2 linked regions of the Salipiger abyssi genome follow. The main gene of each other region encodes a partner of the protein of the gene in region 2 in a complex. Links are inferred from orthologs where the notes say so. Each region holds a gene or a part of one and is shown on either strand. Other genes may lie near its edges. The genes, in order: secA and secY.

The links.
Region 1: the proteins of secY (region 2) and secA are in contact, whole or in part, in a crystal structure (PDB 3DIN), measured with the Thermotoga maritima proteins. The link is inferred for Salipiger abyssi from one-to-one orthologs. Residues at the interface, in WP_004081795.1 of Thermotoga maritima: Glu108, Gly109, Glu110, Glu111, Ala236, Glu237, Arg238, Arg239, Ile240, Thr241, Ile242, Gln243, Tyr244, Ala245, Arg246, Arg247, Val248, Thr249, Gly250, Arg251, Arg252, Val253, Tyr254, Gly256, Ala257, Ser258, Thr259, Tyr260, Leu261, Pro262; in WP_004082002.1 of Thermotoga maritima: Glu261, Ala262, Arg263, Lys300, Ala301, Arg302, Thr303, Ile304, Ile305, Leu323, Tyr324, Asp325, Pro326, Val329, Ser330, Tyr333, Ile336, Lys340, Phe345, Val349, Glu363, Phe364, Tyr374, Ser375, Gly376, Gly377, Glu393, Ile395, Thr482, Ser483.

What each region holds. Positions count from the first base shown.
Region 1 is NZ_CP015093.1:1,805,033-1,814,313, reverse strand. What follows is about bases 4,297-7,637. They hold secA (preprotein translocase subunit SecA), read right to left. Parts: upstream 7,260-7,637; coding sequence 4,497-7,259; downstream 4,297-4,496. Other genes in these bases: Ga0080574_RS12265 (peptidylprolyl isomerase), read left to right, coding at 7,452-7,637; Ga0080574_RS12275 (translocase), read right to left, coding at 4,297-4,347. Also shown: molecular chaperone DnaJ, read left to right, coding at 1-832; RadC family protein, read left to right, coding at 972-1,736; Ga0080574_RS12280 (substrate-binding domain-containing protein), read right to left, coding at 1,803-3,356; more of Ga0080574_RS12275, read right to left, coding at 3,382-4,296; more of Ga0080574_RS12265, read left to right, coding at 7,638-8,303; bifunctional glutamate N-acetyltransferase/amino-acid acetyltransferase ArgJ, read left to right, coding at 8,304-9,281. UniProt on the Escherichia coli protein: Required for protein export, interacts with the SecYEG preprotein conducting channel.
Region 2 is NZ_CP015093.1:832,187-840,103, reverse strand. Bases 1,520-4,514 are described here. They hold secY (preprotein translocase subunit SecY), read right to left. Parts: upstream 3,702-4,514; coding sequence 2,337-3,701; downstream 1,520-2,336. Other genes in these bases: rplO (50S ribosomal protein L15), read right to left, coding at 3,813-4,283; Ga0080574_RS07625 (adenylate kinase), read right to left, coding at 1,699-2,340; Ga0080574_RS07630 (DUF6693 family protein), read right to left, coding at 1,520-1,583. Also shown: rpsK (30S ribosomal protein S11), read right to left, coding at 1-159; rpsM (30S ribosomal protein S13), read right to left, coding at 175-543; Ga0080574_RS07635 (BLUF domain-containing protein), read left to right, coding at 835-1,233; more of Ga0080574_RS07630, read right to left, coding at 1,251-1,519; Ga0080574_RS07610 (accessory factor UbiK family protein), read right to left, coding at 4,702-4,947; lgt (prolipoprotein diacylglyceryl transferase), read left to right, coding at 5,045-5,932; Ga0080574_RS07600 (class I SAM-dependent methyltransferase), read left to right, coding at 5,929-6,990; peptidoglycan editing factor PgeF, read left to right, coding at 6,987-7,742; Ga0080574_RS26195 (hypothetical protein), read left to right, coding at 7,901-7,917. UniProt on the Escherichia coli protein: The central subunit of the protein translocation channel SecYEG. Consists of two halves formed by TMs 1-5 and 6-10.

The sequences.
Region 1 (9,281 bases), 970 kb from region 2 along the record:
CGATTTCATGGGCGGACGCCAGGGCGGCGGCGGGCGGCAGCGTGCCGCACGCGGGGCCGATCTGCGCTACAATCTGCGCGTGACGCTGGAGGAGGCCTATGGCGGTCTCCAGAAGACGATCAACGTGCCGACCTCGGTGCAATGCGGCGAATGCAACGGCTCCGGCGCCGAAGGCGGTGCCGAGCCGGTGACCTGCCCGACCTGTTCCGGCATGGGCAAGGTGCGCGCGACGCAGGGTTTCTTTACCGTGGAGCGCACCTGTCCGACCTGTTCGGGGCTGGGCCAGATCATCAAGAATCCCTGCCAGAAATGCGGCGGCATGGGCCGCGTGCAGAAAGAACGCGCGCTGTCGGTGAACATCCCCGCAGGCGTCGAGACCGGCACCCGTATCCGGCTTGCCGGCGAGGGCGAAGCGGGCATGCGCGGCGGGCCTCCGGGCGATCTCTATATCTTCATCGAGGTGAAGCGGCACGAGATCTTCGAGCGCGAGGGGCCCGAGCTGCATTGCCGCGTACCGGTGTCGATGACCACGGCGGCGCTGGGGGGCGATATCGAGGTGCCGACAATCGACGGTGGCCGGTCGCGGGTGAAGATCCCGGCGGGCAGCCAGTCGGGCCGGCAGATGCGCCTGCGCGGCAAAGGCATGCCGGCGCTGCGCGGCGGCGCGGCGGGCGACATGTTCATCGAGCTGGCCGTCGAAACGCCGGTGAACCTGACCTCGCGCCAGAAAGAGCTGCTGCGCGAGTTCGAGGAGCAGAGCGAAGACAACAACCCGGAATCGCACAGCTTCTTCTCGTCGGTGAAGAACTTCTGGGATTCGATGAAGGGGTAAATCCCGGACTTGTGGTCCGGGATCTATAGGCGGAGCCCCGACAGGGTCCCCCGCCCGACACAGATCAACGGGCCGCGCCTCCCAGCGCGGCCCGTTTCACGTTAACCCTTCCCTAACCCCACCGCGCGAGGCTTTGCCCATGACCCGCGCGCGCCAGTTTTCCGATTCCCAGGCCAGCCTTTTCGCCCATGACGAGGCGCCCGCCTTCGCGGTGGAGGGGGCCCGCCCCCTGCCCTCCTATCTGCGCGATCACCGGGCGCGGCTGCGCGAGCGTTTTCTTGCGGGCGGGGCCGATGCGCTGCCGGATTATGAGATGCTGGAACTGGTCCTGTTCCGCGCCATTCCCCGCCGCGACGTGAAACCGCTCGCCCGCGCACTGCTCGAGGCCTTCGGCGATTTCAGCGGCGTGCTCTCCGCCCCGCCAGCGCGGTTGCAGGAGATCCCGGGCATCGGCGATGCGGTGGTGACAGAGCTGAAGATCGTCGAAGCGGCGGCGCATCGGCTGGCGCGCTCAAGGGTACTGCAAAAGCAGGTGGTCAGCTCCTGGGAGGCGCTGCTCGATTATTGTCAGACCGCCATGGCGCATCGCGATACCGAGCAGTTCCGCATCCTGTTTCTCGACCGCAAGAACGTGCTGATCGCCGACGAGCCGCAGGCGCGCGGCACGGTGGATCATGTGCCGGTCTATCCCCGCGAGGTGGTCAAACGGGCGCTGGAGCTGAATGCCAGCGCGCTCATTCTGGTGCACAACCACCCGTCGGGAGATCCTACGCCCAGCCAGTCTGATATCGACATGACGATGCAGATCCAGCTCGCCGCCGATGCGCTGGGCATCACGCTGCACGATCATCTCGTGATCGGTCGCTCACGCGAACTCAGCTTTCGCAGCGAGGGCTTGCTCTAGAGGGGTCGAGGAACGCCCGCAAGGGCTTGACGAGACGCCTCCTCAGCCCTTGCGGGCCTCTTCGGCTCAGCGCAGCCAGACCTCGACGCGCCGGTTCACCTGCCGCCCCCAAACGGTATCGTCACAGGCCATCGGCATCGCCTCGCCAAACGCCTCCGTCACCAGGTCGATACGATCCAGATCGGCCGCCTCCGCTGTCTGCATCACCGCCCCGCGCACCGCATCGGCGCGCTCCCGGGCGATCTCCAGATTGCCCCGTGCCGGCCCCTGCCCGTCGGAAAAGCCCACAAAGACCAGCCGCCGCCCGTCATACTCCCCCGCCTCCAGCGAGCGCGCCAGCTGTTGCACATTCGAACGCGATTGCGCATCGAGCCGCGCCGAGCCCGGTTCGAACCGGAACGAGGTGGTCAGCCGCCGCATTGGCGCCATCACCCGCACCATGCGCTGCAATCCGGCGAGCCCCTCCTCGCCCTCTGCCACCGCAACGGCATTGGCCAGCCGGTCGCCCTGCTGGTTCAGGGGGATCTCCTCCGGCGCCTGATCGACGAAACCGGCGCGGCGGATCACGATCTGCGCCGGCGAGCTTCTGGTATAGGCCAAAAACTCCCGCGCCAGCGCCGGCAGCCGCCGCGCCGGAAGGTAGAGAAACATCGGCGCGGTCAGCGGATAATCCTCGGTCTTGATCGCCGCCCGGCGCCCGCGCAGGTGAAAGCCGCAGCTTCCGGTGAGATAGAGCGGCTTGGTATTGCCGATCTCGGAATAGCTCGCCAGCCCGATGCCGAACGGATCGCGCCCCACCGCGCGCGACAGCGCGGTATTGCTGTCATGGCGCGCGATCTCGCCATGCAATTCCAGCTCGGACGGCTGCAACAACCGGTCCTCGATCCCCTGCGACAGGCCCGAAGAGGCATTGCGCAGATGCAGCACCACCGGCGCGTCCGGCCCGCCCAGCTCGCGCCAGTTGCGCAGCCGGCCCGACAGCACCCGCGCCAGATCCGAGAGCGAGATCGCATCGACCGGGTTGTTCGCCGCCACCACCGGGATCATCGCGTCGAGCGCCAGCACGCGGCTGCGGTTGGGATGCGCCAGGTCGCCCAGCCCCGCGTCGCTGGCAAGGCGCAGCTCGGCGGGCCGTATCTCGCGCAGGGCCATGACGATATCGGCCTCGTCCGCCAGCAGATCGGCAAAGCCCTCATCGGTGCTGGTCACATGGAAATCGAAGCGGCCGACGACGCGGTCCTCATCCGGGTCGGTGAGGATGTAGCGAAACCGCCGTGCCTCCATCGGCTCGCGCGCGGCGCTCAGCCCGTTGCGCAGCGCAAAGCCCTCGAGCAGCGCGGGCATCAGCACCTCGCCGATTGTGGCGGAGCCCGAGACCCGCATCTCGGCGACGAAATCGGTCAGCGACGGGCAGCCCGGCCCCTCGCAGAGCACGCCGGAGCTGTCCACCGTCAGCTCGCCGAAACGGCTCTGCATGCGGTAGAACTCGCCGTCGAAGCCCAGCAGCGTGCCGGTGAGCTCGATGCCGCCATCGCGCGAGCGCAGGGTGATGTCCTGCGCCCAGAGCGGCCCCGCGACAAAGAAAAGTGCGGCGAAGACCGCCGCACGAAACGCCCTCATGAAAGAATGATCCCGGTTGCCCCTGTCAGTTGCCGGCGATCTTCAGGTCTTCGATGAGGTTTTTCAACACCAGAAAATCGCCCGTGCTGTCGCAGGTCGGCACGTCCAGCGTCAGATCGCGGACCCGCAGCGGCGTGTCGCCATGGCGCTCCAGCGTCTGCGCCTCGACCTGCGCGCCGCAATTGGCCTCGGTCACCTCGGCCTCGACGGTCAGCGCAATCTGCCCGCTCAGCTTGCTGGTGCCCACGGGAAAGCTGTAGATCTCCGCGATCAGCGGCGCGGTGGCATCGGCATTGCCGAGCCGCGTCAGGAACCCGCCCTCGCCCTTTGCGGTCCGCGACAGATCGCCGGCAGAGGCGGCCCAGACATGACCTTCGGTGAAATAGGAGGCGCCGAATTCGCGGGCATGCAGTTGCAGCCCGGTATCGCCCTTCCATTGCAGCACGACGCGGTCGTAGAACGGCAGCGCCGGCACCTCGGCGCTGGCGGTCGCGCCGTCGCCGCCATCAAAGGAGGCGATGAAGAGCGCCCGGGTGGAGAGCGCCGGAACACTGACCCGCAGGGTGCCATCGGGTCGGGTGATCTCGGTGAACATCAGCCCGTGGTGATGGATCGTCACGCGTTCGGAGGCGTAGCAGGGCGCCGACAGCTTGAGGTCGACCATGGCGCCGGCATTGGCCGCCGCGCTCAGCGAGATATCGCAGTCGAAACCGGCGGTGGCGCGCTCCTGCGGCAGCGGCTCGGCAGGCGCCGTCATGCGCTCCGCCGCGACCCGCTGAATGCCGGCGTCGGGCAGCTTCGCCGCCACATCGTCCGAGGGCAGACGCGGCATCGCCGCCGAGGAGGTGTCGGTGATATCGCGCACCACGATCTCTTCGGACCGGTCCAGCCCGGCCTGATCCGGCGTGCTGCCATGCTGCATCACATAGCCGATCGCCAGGGCGGTAAAGACCGTCGCCGCGGCCAGGAAATATGTCTTGAGGCGTGCCATACCGGCCTCCGCTATCTGCTCACTCTTCCAAACTGGAAACAATCTGAGCCCAAAAAGAGGCGCTGTTGCGGCATAAGCGGGGAGTCATTCTGACGCGAAACGGGGCGCCGCAGCGCCCCGTCTCCCAAGCTCGCGATGACAAGCCTGTCTTAGGCGAGACGACCATGGCAATGCTTGAATTTCTTTCCCGAGCCGCAGGGGCAGAGATCGTTCCGGCCAGGATTGCCCCAGGTATCGGGATTGTTCTCGTCGAACCCCTCCACCGCAGCCGCGGCGGTTTCCGCCGCCGCCGCCGCCGGTCCCGCTGCGGGCGCCGGCGCGTCGGGCTCGCCCGGAGCCGCCGGATGCGCCGCAGCGCCAGCCTCGGCCTGCTCGCGCAACTGCGCGCGCTGCTGGGCGAGCTGCTGCATCATCGCCTGCTGCTCTTCCTCGGTCATCGGGCGGATGCGCGAGAGCTGTTCCGTCACCGTCTCACGCAGCGATTCGAGCATGGATTCGAAGAGCTGGAAGGCCTCGGTCTTGTATTCGTTCAGCGGATCGCGCTGCGCGTAGCCACGGAACCCCACGACCGAGCGCAGATGTTCCAGCGTCAGCAGATGCTCGCGCCATTTGGTGTCGATGGTCTGGAGCAGCACCTGCTTTTCGATCTGGCGCATGGTGTCGGCGCCGAAAGCCTCGGCCTTTTCCGCCATGAAATTGTCGGAGGCCTCTTCCATGCGCTCGCGGATCACCTCGGCGTCGACGCCCTCTTCCTCGCCCCATTTGATCACCGGCAGATCGAGGCTGAGCTTTTCGAGCGCCGCGGCATAGAGCCCCTGCGTGTCCCACTGATCGGCATAGGTCTTCGGCGGCACATAGATATCGACCAGCTCGTCGATCACCTCGTGGCGCATGTCCTGCACGATCTCCGAAAGGTCCGCCGTTTCCATGATCTCCAGACGCTGCGCAAAGATCACCTTGCGCTGGTCGTTCATCACGTCGTCGAATTTCAGCAGCTGCTTGCGGATGTCGAAGTTGCGCCCCTCGACCTTGGCCTGGGCGCGTTCCAGCGACTTGTTCACCCAGGGGTGAACGATGGCCTCGCCCTCTTTCATACCCAGCCGGGACAGCATCTTGTCGAGCCGTTCCGAGCCGAAGATGCGCATCAGGTCGTCTTCGAGCGAGAGATAGAAGGAGCTGCGCCCCGGATCGCCCTGACGACCGGAGCGACCGCGAAGCTGGTTGTCGATGCGGCGGCTTTCATGGCGCTCGGTGGCCAGCACGAAGAGCCCGCCGGCCTCTTTCACCTTCTCTTCGTCGGCGGCATGCGCCTCCTCGATCCGTTTCCGGATCTCCTCGGGGTCGCCCTCCGGATCCGCGGCGATGGCCTCCATCACCTGGAAATCCACATTGCCGCCGAGTTTGATGTCGGTGCCCCGGCCCGCCATGTTGGTGGCGATGGTCACCGCGCCCAGCTTGCCGGCATCGGCGACGATCTGCGCCTCCTGCTCGTGCTGGCGCGCGTTCAGCACGTTGTGCTTGAGCCCCGCCCGGGTCAGCAGCTGCGACAGCATCTCGGATTTCTCGATCGAGGTGGTGCCCACGAGAACCGGCTGGCCCTTCTCATGCGCTTCCTGGATCTCGTCGACGATGGCGGCGTATTTCTCCTGCGCGGTGCGGTAGACCTTGTCGTCGTCGTCGATCCGCGCGATGGGCCGGTTGGTCGGCACCTCGACCACGCCCAGCCCGTAGATCTCCATGAATTCCTCGGCCTCGGTGACCGCCGTGCCGGTCATGCCCGACAGTTTTTCATAAAGCCGGAAATAGTTCTGGAAGGTGACCTGCGCCAGCGTCACGTTCTCGGGCTGGATCTGGCAGCCCTCCTTGGCCTCGATGGCCTGATGCAGACCGTCCGACAGGCGGCGGCCCGCCATCATCCGGCCGGTGAATTCGTCGATCAGCACCACCTGCCCGTCGCGGACGATGTAATCCTTGTCGCGGGTATAGAGCTTGTGCGCCCGCAGACCCTGGTTGACGTGATGCACCACCGTGGTGCTTTCGGGATCGTAGAGCGACTGACCCTCGGCCAGAATGCCGCGCTGATGCAGAACCTGCTCCAGCGCCTCGTTGCCCTCGTCGGTGAAGGTGACGTTGCGGGTCTTTTCGTCGATGGTAAAGGCGTCGTCGTCGAGTTCGGGGATCAGCTTGTCGATGGAGAGATAAAGATCCGAGCGGTCCTGGCTCGGCCCCGAGATGATCAGCGGCGTACGCGCCTCGTCGATCAGGATGCTGTCCACCTCGTCGACGATGGCGAAGTAATGCCCGCGCTGCATCATCTGGGTCAGCTCGGATTTCATATTGTCGCGCAGATAGTCGAAGCCCAGCTCGTTATTCGTGGCATAGGTGACATCGGCGGCATAGGCCTGTTTCTTCTCGCCCTCGTCCTGCTGCGGATAGACGACGCCGGTCGTCAGACCCAGCGCACCGTAGACCTTGCTCATCCACTCCGCGTCGCGGCGGGCGAGGTAGTCGTTGACGGTGACGATATGCACGCCCTTGCCGGTCAGCGCGTTGAGATAGGCCGGAAAGGTCGCGACGAGGGTCTTGCCCTCGCCGGTCTTCATTTCCGAGATATTGCCCTGGTGCAGAAAGATCCCGCCCATCAGCTGCGTGTCGAAGGCGCGCAGCCCCAGCGCCCGCTTGGCGCCCTCGCGGCAATTGGCAAAGGCCTCGGGCAGCAGCTTGTCGAGGCTCTCGCCCTCGGCAATGCGCGTCTTGAATTCCTCGGTCTTGGCGATCAGCCCGGCATCGTCGAGCTTTTCGAACTCGGGCTCCAGTGCGTTGATCTTTTCGACCAGCGGGCGCGTCGCCTTGATCTTGCGGTCGTTCGGCGTTCCGAACACCTTCCGCGCGATAGTTCCGATCCCCAGCATAGCTGCCCGTTCCTGTCTGACAAATGCGTGTTCTTTTGCTGGCATCCGCTTGCCCGCCTCGAACACAGCCCATATGACACAGGGGAACGACCGGCCTTGCAGAGCCTTTTGGCCATGTAAGGCTAGGGTCACAGAGTGTCAACGCCGCCTGCCCCGGGCGGCCAACCCAAGGACCGCGAAAGGACCTGACAGATGCCGAAAACCCTCACGAAACTGACCGCGGCGGCTTTTGCGATTGCGCTGGCGCTGCCCGCTCAGGCGCAGGAGGAAATGGGCCTCGACTCCGTCGTGGCCACGGTCAACGGCCAGGAGATCACGCTGGGCAACATGCTGGTGATCCGCTCCACCCTGCCGGACCAGTATCAGCAGCTCGGCGATGAGGTGCTGTGGGACGGGATCCTCGATCAGCTGGTGCAGCAGGCGGTTCTGGCGCAGGACGAGCAGGCCGAGGAAACCAAGCTGGTCACCCTGTCGCTGGAAAACGAGCGCCGCGCGCTGATGGCCGCCGAGGTGATCAAGACCGTCGCCCAGGCCGCGCTGACCGACGAGGCGGTGCAGGCCGCCTATGACGCGGACTATGCCGGCTCCGATCTCGGCACCGAGTTCAACGCCTCTCACATTCTCGTGGAAACAGAGGACGAGGCCAAGGCGCTGGTCGAAGAGCTGGAAGGCGGTGCCGATTTCGCCGAACTGGCCAAGGAGAAATCCACCGGCCCCTCCGGCCCCAATGGCGGCGAGCTCGGCTGGTTCGGTGCCGGGATGATGGTGGCGCCCTTCGAAGAGGCCGTGAAAGAGATGGAGCCCGGCGCGATTTCCGCCCCGGTGGAAACCCAGTTCGGCTGGCACGTCATCAAGCTCAACGAGACCCGCGACAAGGAAGCGCCGGCTCTTGACAGCGTGCGCGAAGAGATCGAACTGAAGCTGCAACAGGAAGCCGTGCAGAGCTATATCGACGAAAAGCTCGCAGCGGCCGACGTGACCCGCATGGACAAATCCGAGGCCGATGTCTCGGTGCTGTCCAACACGCAGCTTCTGGAGGACTAAGTGGCCAAGATCACATCCGTTTCGCCCCTCGCGCCCGAGGGTTTTCCGGAGCTTCCGGTTATCGGGGGCGTGCGTTTCGCCTCCGCCGCGGCGGGGGTGCGCTATGCGGGGCGCACGGATGTGATGCTGGCCCTGCTCGACCCCGGCAGCACCATGGCCGGGGTCTTCACGCGCTCCGCCACGCGCTCGGCCAATGTGCTCGACTGTCAGGCCAAGATCGGCGCCGACAGCGAGGCCGGCGCCGCGATCATCGTCAATTCGGGCAATTCCAACGCCTTCACCGGCAAGGCAGGCGACGGCTCGGTCGCGGCGATCTGCGCGGCGGTGGCCGGCGCCACCGGCCTGCCGGAAACCCGCGTCTTCACCAGCTCCACCGGGGTGATCGGCGAGCGCCTGCCGCATGACCGCATCACGTCAAAGGTGGGCGAGCTGGTCGCCGCGCTCGACCCGGGCAAGGGCGCCGAAGCCGCCCGCGCCATCATGACCACCGACACCTTCCCCAAAGGCGCCTGCGCCACCGTTTCGCTGCCCGGCGGCGCGCTGAAGATCGCGGGCTTTGCCAAGGGCTCGGGCATGATCGCGCCGGACATGGCGACGATGCTGGTCTATCTCTTCACCGATGCAAGGATCTCCCGCACCGATCTTCAGGCGCTGGTGAGCGGCATCAACGCCCGCACCTTCAACTGCATCACCGTCGACAGCGACACCTCGACCTCCGACACCCTGCTGATGGGCGCCACCGGCGCCTCTGGTGTCGACGTTACCGCCGAAGACACGGCCTTCGCCGAGGCGCTCGAAGGTGTCTTCCTCGATCTCGCCCATCAGGTGGTGAAGGACGGCGAGGGCGCCACGAAATTCGTCACCGTCAACGTGACCGGCGCCGCCTCCGATGCCGATGCCCGCACCCATGCGCTGGCCATTGCCAACTCGCCGCTGGTCAAGACCGCCGTCGCCGGCGAGGATCCCAACTGGGGCCGC
Region 2 (7,917 bases):
GAAGCCCATGGTGCCGGCGGACGACCAGGAGATCGCGTTGCCCTGCACATCCGAGATCAGGATCTTGGTGTTGTTGAAGGACGAGTTCACATGCGCCACACCGGCGGCGATGTTCTTGGAGACCTTCTTCTTGCCTCCGCGACGGGTATCACGTGCCATATCTGAGTGCCTCCCTTACTTCTTCTTGCCGGCAATCGGCTTCGCCGGGCCCTTGCGGGTACGGGCGTTGGTGTGGGTGCGCTGACCGCGCACGGGGAGGTTGCGACGGTGACGCAGGCCGCGGTAGCAGCCGAGGTCCATCAGACGCTTGATGTTCATCTGCGTCTCACGGCGCAGGTCGCCTTCGACGGTGAAGTTGGCGTCGATATGTTCGCGGATGGCGAGCACTTCGGCATCGGACAGCTCGTTCACACGGCGCGAGGGCTCGATGTTCACGGCTTCACAGATGGATTTGGCCGAGGTGTGGCCGATACCGGTGATGTAGGTGAGGGCGATGGGCACCCGTTTGTTGGTCGGGATGTTGACGCCGGCAATACGTGCCAAGTCTCTGTTCCTTTCGTTGCGGTTCCGTAGCGCCAGAACCTTTTTTCACAACATGAGCCCGAAAGCCGTTCCGCCTTCGGGCTGTCCGCTGATGAGGTGGTCTGCGGAGGGGGAGCGACCCGCTCCGCATGTCTGATTCTCGGTTAGAGATGCGGGTGGGTATGAGGATTCGGAACGCGGGTCAAGGGCTTTATGGGAACCGCTTGCAATGCCCTGGCGTTTGGTCCCTCATGAACAGCAAGTATCCAGACCGACACACGACCCGGACGCCGCGCGCGTCGTAAGGCCAATATGATCACTCAGCTTCTATATACAAGCGCTTCGCGCCATCCGCGCGGGCATACCTCGGATATCGACGTCCTGCGGGAAGCGATGACCCACAACGCCCGGGAGGGGGTGACGGGGTATCTGCTGCGCGACGAGGACGGATTCTGTCAGGTGCTCGAAGGGCCGCGAGAGATCGTCGAACGCCTGTTCCTGCGGATCGCGCAGGATCTGCGCCATTTCGATGTGGTGCTGCGCATGCGCCGCACCGTTGCCGAGCGCGGCTTTCTGGGCTGGTCGATGGGCTATGCCAGCCTGTCGCCCGAAGACAGCGCCTTTCTCGCGACGCAGTTCGCGGAAGGGGAGGGCGGGGTGCTGCTCGCCTTCAACCGGATCGGGCAGGTGGCCTCCGCCGGACGGGGATGAGGCCGCGCAGGACCGGATCAGATCTCGGTGATGGTCGCCGCATTGAGCAGGCGCTTGATCACGGCGGGCCAGTAGATGAGATAGGCAAGACCGAACGTGATGATGGACAAAAGCAGCCACACCAGAGCGTGGCCAAGAATATCCATGAAGTCCACGTCGACCGAAACGCGACCGATCTTTGCGCCGTCACGGTCGAGCAGGTAGGTGCGGTTCAGCGGCGCCCTTACAAAGTAATAGGGGAGTACGAACAGGGCGAGGCCCAGGGTGACAATGGACAAGAGGATCCAGATGACCAGTTGGCCAATCGCCTCTCCGACGGAAAACTCGCATTTGAATTTCGAACCCAACATCTTTTGCACTCCAGAACTCATAAAAACACGCGATTTTATAATCTGACATTCTGCAAATAAAAAAGGCAACCGTCATAAGACGATTGCCTTTCGAAGAAATCAAATCCGGGGTTTCTCAGCCGTCGAGCTTGCCGGCAATTGCCGCCTTGACGTCGCCGATCTCGCCCAGCCCGTCGACACGGCAATGCTGGCCCTTGGCGTAGTAATAGCCGATCAGCGGCGAGGTCTGCTTGTAATATTCCATCAGACGCTTCTTGAGGCTGTCGGCATTGTCGTCGGCCCGGCGCTTGAACTCGGTGCCGCCGCAGTTGGAGCATTTGCCATCCGCCGGGATCGGCTTGGTGATGTCGTTATAGACCTCACCGCAATTGCCGCAGGTCGAGCGCGCGGTGATGCGCTCCACCAGCGCCTCGTCATTGACCCGCAGCTCGACCACCTTGTCGAGCGTCTGGCCCATCTCGTCGAGCAGATCCGCCAGCGCGTCGGCCTGTTTCAGCGTGCGCGGGAAGCCGTCGAAGATGAAGCCGGAGCCGCCGGCTTCGAGCTTTTCGCGGATCAGGCCGATGACGATCTCGTCGGTGACGAGCTCGCCGCGGGCCATGACCTCTGCGACCTTCTTGCCCATCTCGGTGCCGCTGTCCTTGGCCTCACGCAGCATGTCGCCGGTGGAGAGCTGGGTCATCCCCCGCTCGTCGACGAGAATGCGTGCCTGTGTGCCTTTGCCCGCGCCGGGCGGTCCAAGAAGTATAATGTTCATCGCCGTGCAGGCCCCCTCCGCTTGCGCGTCTTACTCTTGCCGCGGAGCTGCGACTTCTGAATAAGACCTTCGTATTGGTGTGCCAGCAGATGGCTCTGGACCTGCTGGATGGTGTCCATGGTGACCGATACCACAATCAGCACCGATGTCCCGCCGAAATAGAACGGGATCGCGTATTGCGAGCGCAGGATCTCGGGCAGCAGACAGACCGCCGCGAGATAGGCCGAGCCCAGCACCAGCACCCGGTTGACCACGTATTCCAGATGATCGGCGGTTTTTTTGCCCGGACGGATGCCGGGGATAAAGCCGTTCTGGTTCTTCAGGTTGTCCGCCACGTCATCGGGTTTGAACGACACGTTGAACGTGTAGAAATAGGCGAAGAACACGATCATCGAGGCGAAGAACAGCAGGTAGAGCGGCTGCCCAGGCCCGAAATAGGCCAGCACCGTCGACATGATCGGACCGGTGGAGCCGGCCTGGCTGAAGGTCGCGATGGTGGTGGGCAGCAGCAGCAGCGAGGAGGCGAAGATCGCCGGGATCACGCCCGCCGGGTTCACCTTGACCGGCAGGTGCGACTGCTGCGCCTCGGTCATCTTCATGCCGACCTGGCGGCGCGGATACTGGATGGTGATCTTGCGCAGGGCGCGCTCCATGAAGACCACGAACATGATCACCGCGATCACCATGAGGATCGCCCCGAGGATCACCGCCGGGCTGATGGCGCCGGAGCGGCCCGAGGCAAAGAACTGCGCCAGCGCTGCCGGGATCTCGGCGACGATGCCGACAAAGATGATCAGCGAGATGCCGTTGCCGATGCCGCGGGCGGTGATCTGCTCGCCCAGCCACATCAGGAACATGGTGCCGCCGACGAGGGTGATCACCACGGCGGCGCGGAAATACCAGCCCGGATCGTGGGCAAGATCGCCCGCCTCAAGGCTCACCGCGAGGCCATAGGCCTGGAACAGCGCCAGCGCCACCGTGCCGTAGCGGGTGTACTGGTTGATCTTCTTGCGGCCCTGCTCGCCCTCTTTCTTGAGCTGCTCCAGCGACGGCACCATGGCCGTCAGGAGCTGCACGATGATCGAGGCGGAGATATAGGGCATGATGCCGAGGGCAAAGATCCCCATCCGTCCCAGCGCGCCGCCGGTGAACATCGAGACCATGCCGCCGATGCCTTGCCCGGCCTGTTCCATGAACTGACGCAGCGCGGCGCCGTCGATGCCGGGGACGGGAATATAGGTTCCCAGCCGGTAGACGATCAGCAGGCCGAGGGTAAAGAGAATGCGGTTGCGAAGGTCGGTAGCCTTGCCCAGTGCCGCCCAGCTGGTGTTGGCGGCCATTTGTTCCACAGCGGATGCCATGCGGGTCCTCTCTGAGGCGAAAACGCCGCCGGAAGCGCTTTCCGGCTCCGGCGGCGTTCGTGGAAAACGTGGGGCCTTATGTAAGCGGCACGCTTGCCGCTCACAACCCGCTTATTCGGCGGCTGCCGCTGCCGTGACTTTCAGAGCGCCGCCGGCTTTCTCGACCGCCTCGACCGCCGATTTCGACGCGCCGGTGGTTTCGATGGTCAGGGCCGAGGTCACTTCGCCCTTGGCCAGCACGCGGATGCCGTCGAGCTTGCGGCGCACGAGACCCGAGGAGATCAGGGTCTCTTCGGTGATGCTGCCGGCGTCGAGCTTGCCCGCATCGACGAATTTCTGGATCAGGCCGAGGTTGACCACAGCGTAGCTCTTGCGGTTCGGCTTGGTGAAGCCGCGCTTGGGCAGACGCTGGTAGAGCGGCATCTGGCCGCCTTCGTAGCCGTTGATGGCCACACCCGAGCGGGATTTCTGACCTTTGATACCACGGCCACCCATCTTGCCCTTGCCCGAGCCCGGGCCACGGCCGATGCGTTTCTTCGAGCGGGTTGCGCCCGCGTTGTCGCGAAGTTCGTTGAGTTTCATGTCGCTTCTCCATTGCCGGATATGGCCCCCGAAGCGACTGGGCCAAACACGGCGTTTCTTGGTGTTTTGAATCGGTGGCGCAAAGCCACCGGGGGCGTATAGCGCTGAGGGGCCTGTCACGCAAGGGCGGTGTGGGGTGAGGAGGAGCGGTGGGCAGAGTGCCCACTCTGGTCGCAACGTTTGGAGTAGCCGCGCCATCGCCGGCCCGCGGGATGGCGATCCGGAGGGCCGAACCTCTCGATTTATCCCGGCCAAGTCCGAAAGACCTCGACACGCGGTGTCAATGTCACCAAATCGCCAGCCCGGGGGGCGGGCCGGCGATGGCGCGGCGGCGCTGCGCGCCTTGATTCCGCGCCAGGGCGTCGCTCGGACGTAGGGTGGGCAATTTGCCCACCGCCCCCGGAGCCCTTATGCCCGTTTACTCCGCGCCCTTCTCCAGCGCGTCGAGCCGCGCTTTCAGCGCCTCGTTTTCCTCGCGGGCCTTCTGCGCCATGGCGCGCACCGCGTCGAACTCTTCGCGGGTGACGAAATCGCGATCGGCCAGCCAGCGGTCGATCATCGACTTCATCGCCGTCTCCGCCTCGTCCTTGGCACCCTGAGCCACGCCCATCGCGTTGGTCATCAGCTGCGAGATGTCGTCGAATACCTTGTTGCGCGTCTGCATGGGAGACTCCTGATCCTGAACTCCCTTCCTATATGGGCCGCAACTGCTCCGGCCTCAAGGTTGACTTCCCCGCGAAAGCCACGGCACTGATGCGCCCATGAAAGCCGCCATTCCCTTTCCGCCGCTCTCCTCCGAGCTGTTCTCGATCTCAATCGGAGGCTTCGAATTTGCCCTGCGCTGGTACGCGCTGGCCTATATCGCCGGCATCCTGATCGGCTGGCAGCTGGCGGCGGCGGCGGTGAAGCGCAGCGCGCTCTGGCGCAACGACACCCCGCCGATGAGCGCGGCGCAGGTCGAGCAGCTCATGACCTGGGTGATTCTCGGCATCATCCTCGGCGGGCGGCTCGGTTTCGTGCTGTTCTACCAGCCGGCCTATTACCTCGCCCACCCGGCCGAGATCCTGATGGTCTGGCATGGCGGCATGTCCTTCCATGGCGGGCTCTTGGGCGTGATCCTCGCGGTGCTGGGCTTCTGCCTCAGGAATCGCATTCCGCTGATGCCCACCGCCGACATGATGGCGCTCGCGGTGCCGCCCGGTCTGCTGCTGGGGCGGATCGCCAATTTCGTCAATGCCGAGCTCTGGGGCCGGCCCACCGATCTGCCCTGGGGGGTGATCTTTCCCGGCGCGGCGGCGCAGGAGTGTGGTCAGGCGCTGGTCGCGGAATGCGCCCGCCACCCCTCGCAGCTTTACGAGGCGGGGCTCGAGGGGCTGCTGCTGGGCGGGCTGCTGATCTGGCTGGCCTTCTTCCGTGGTACGCTGAAGCGTCCGGGCAGGATCGCCGGCATCTTCTTTGCCGGCTATGGCATCGCCCGGGTGCTGGTCGAGCTGGTGCGCCAGCCCGATGCGCAATTCGTCTCGCCGGGCAACCCGCTGGGGCTGGCCTGGCATGTGAACGGCTACGGGCTCACCATGGGGCAGATCCTGTCGCTGCCGATGATCGCCATCGGCCTGTGGCTGGCGATCCGCGCGGGGCGCCGGGCATGACCCCGCTGGAGGAGGTCCTGCACAAGCGCATCGCCGCCGAGGGGCCGATGAGCATCGCGGAATACATGTCGCTCTGCCTCATGCATCCGCAGCACGGCTATTACCCGACCCGCGATCCGCTCGGCGCGGCGGGCGATTTCATCACCGCGCCCGAGGTCAGCCAGATGTTCGGCGAGCTGCTGGGGCTCTGCCTTGCGCAATGCTGGATGGATCAGGGCCGGCCCGACCCCTTTGTGCTGGCCGAGCTGGGGCCGGGCCGGGGCACGCTGATGGCCGACGCCACCCGCGCCATGCGCGGGGTGCCCGGCATGCTGGAGGCGGCGCGGCTGCATCTGGTCGAGACCTCGCCACGGCTGCGCGACGAACAGCGGCGGCGGCTCGGGCCGCTGATGCCGGTCTGGCACGAGAGCGTTGCCGATCTGCCCGAGGCGCCGCTCTTCCTGCTCGCCAACGAGTTCTTCGACGCGTTGCCGATCCGGCAGTTCCTGCGCGCGGGCGATGCCTGGGCCGAGCGCGTGGTGGGGCTGCGCGACGGCGCGCTGAGCTTCGGGCTGACCGAGCCGGTGGCGCAGGCGGCGCTGGCGCACCGGCTGGCGGATACGAGTGAGGGCGATCTGGTCGAGACCTGCGCCCCGGCACAGGGAATCGCCGAAGAGCTGGGCCGCCGCATCGCCGCGCATGGCGGCGCGGCGATGATCGTCGATTACGGCGCCGAGCGCAGCCTTGGCGACACGTTCCAGGCGCTGCGGCGGCATGAACGTGCCGACCCGCTGGCAGCACCGGGAGAGGCCGATCTGACCGCGCATGTGGATTTCGGCGCGCTGGCCGACGCGGCCCCCTGCGCCCATACGCAGCTTACCCCGCAGGGGCTGTTTCTCGAACGCCTCGGCATCACCGACCGCGCCCGCGCGCTGGCGGCGAAGCTCTCGGGCGATGCGCTCGAGACCCATGTCGCGGCACATCGCCGGTTGACGCATCCCGCTGAAATGGGTTCGTTGTTCAAGACACTCGGATTCTTCCCCGAAGGTGCGACGCCACCGCCCGGATTGCTGACATGATGCTGGAAATCATCACCTCCCAAAGCCTCTCGCCGCTGCGGCACGGGTTCTTTACCCGCAAGGGCGGCGCCTCCTCGGGGGTTTTCGCCGGGCTGAATTGCGGCGCCGGCTCGTCCGATCAATCGGAGATCGTCGCGATCAATCGCGCCCGTGTCGCCGAGGCGATGGACGTGCCGGTCAGCCATCTGGTCAATGTGCATCAGACCCATTCCGCCCGCGTGGTCACGGTCGACGGCCCGCATGACGGCCCGGTGCCCGAGGCCGACGGGCTGGTCACGGCGACGCCCGGCGTGGCGCTCTCGGTGCTGACGGCGGATTGCCAGCCGGTGCTGTTCGCCGATGCGCAGGCCGGGGTGGTCGGCGCCGCCCATGCGGGCTGGCGCGGCGCCATCGACGGGGTGCTGGACGAGACGATTTCGGCGATGGTGAAGCTCGGCGCGGTGCGCGAGAACATCAAGGCGGTGATCGGCCCGGCGATCAGCCAGCGCGCCTATGAGGTGGGCCCCGAATTCTTCGACGATTTCATGGGCGAGGATCCCGGCAATGCCCGGTTCTTTGCCGGCGGGGCAGGGGACCGGCTGCATTTCGATCTGCCGGGCTACGGGCTGCACAAGATGCGCGAGGCCGGGATCGAGGCGGAGTGGACGCGGCATTGCACCTATTCCGACCCGGAGCGGTTTTTCTCCTATCGCCGCTCCTGCCACGAGAAAGAGGCCGATTACGGGCGGCTGATCTCGGTCATCCGGCTCTGAGCGCAGCTATTTCGGAAACAAACGGGCCTGCTGCCTGAAATTGTCCGCCATTGGTCAAAAACCCGCCTCAATTCGGCGGCATGGTTGCGTCAGGCACGCAGGGGGCACCTGCGCTGACAGGCAAACCAATAAGACCAAAAAGACCAAGGAGCAGGACCATGAAAAAGCAAAGCCG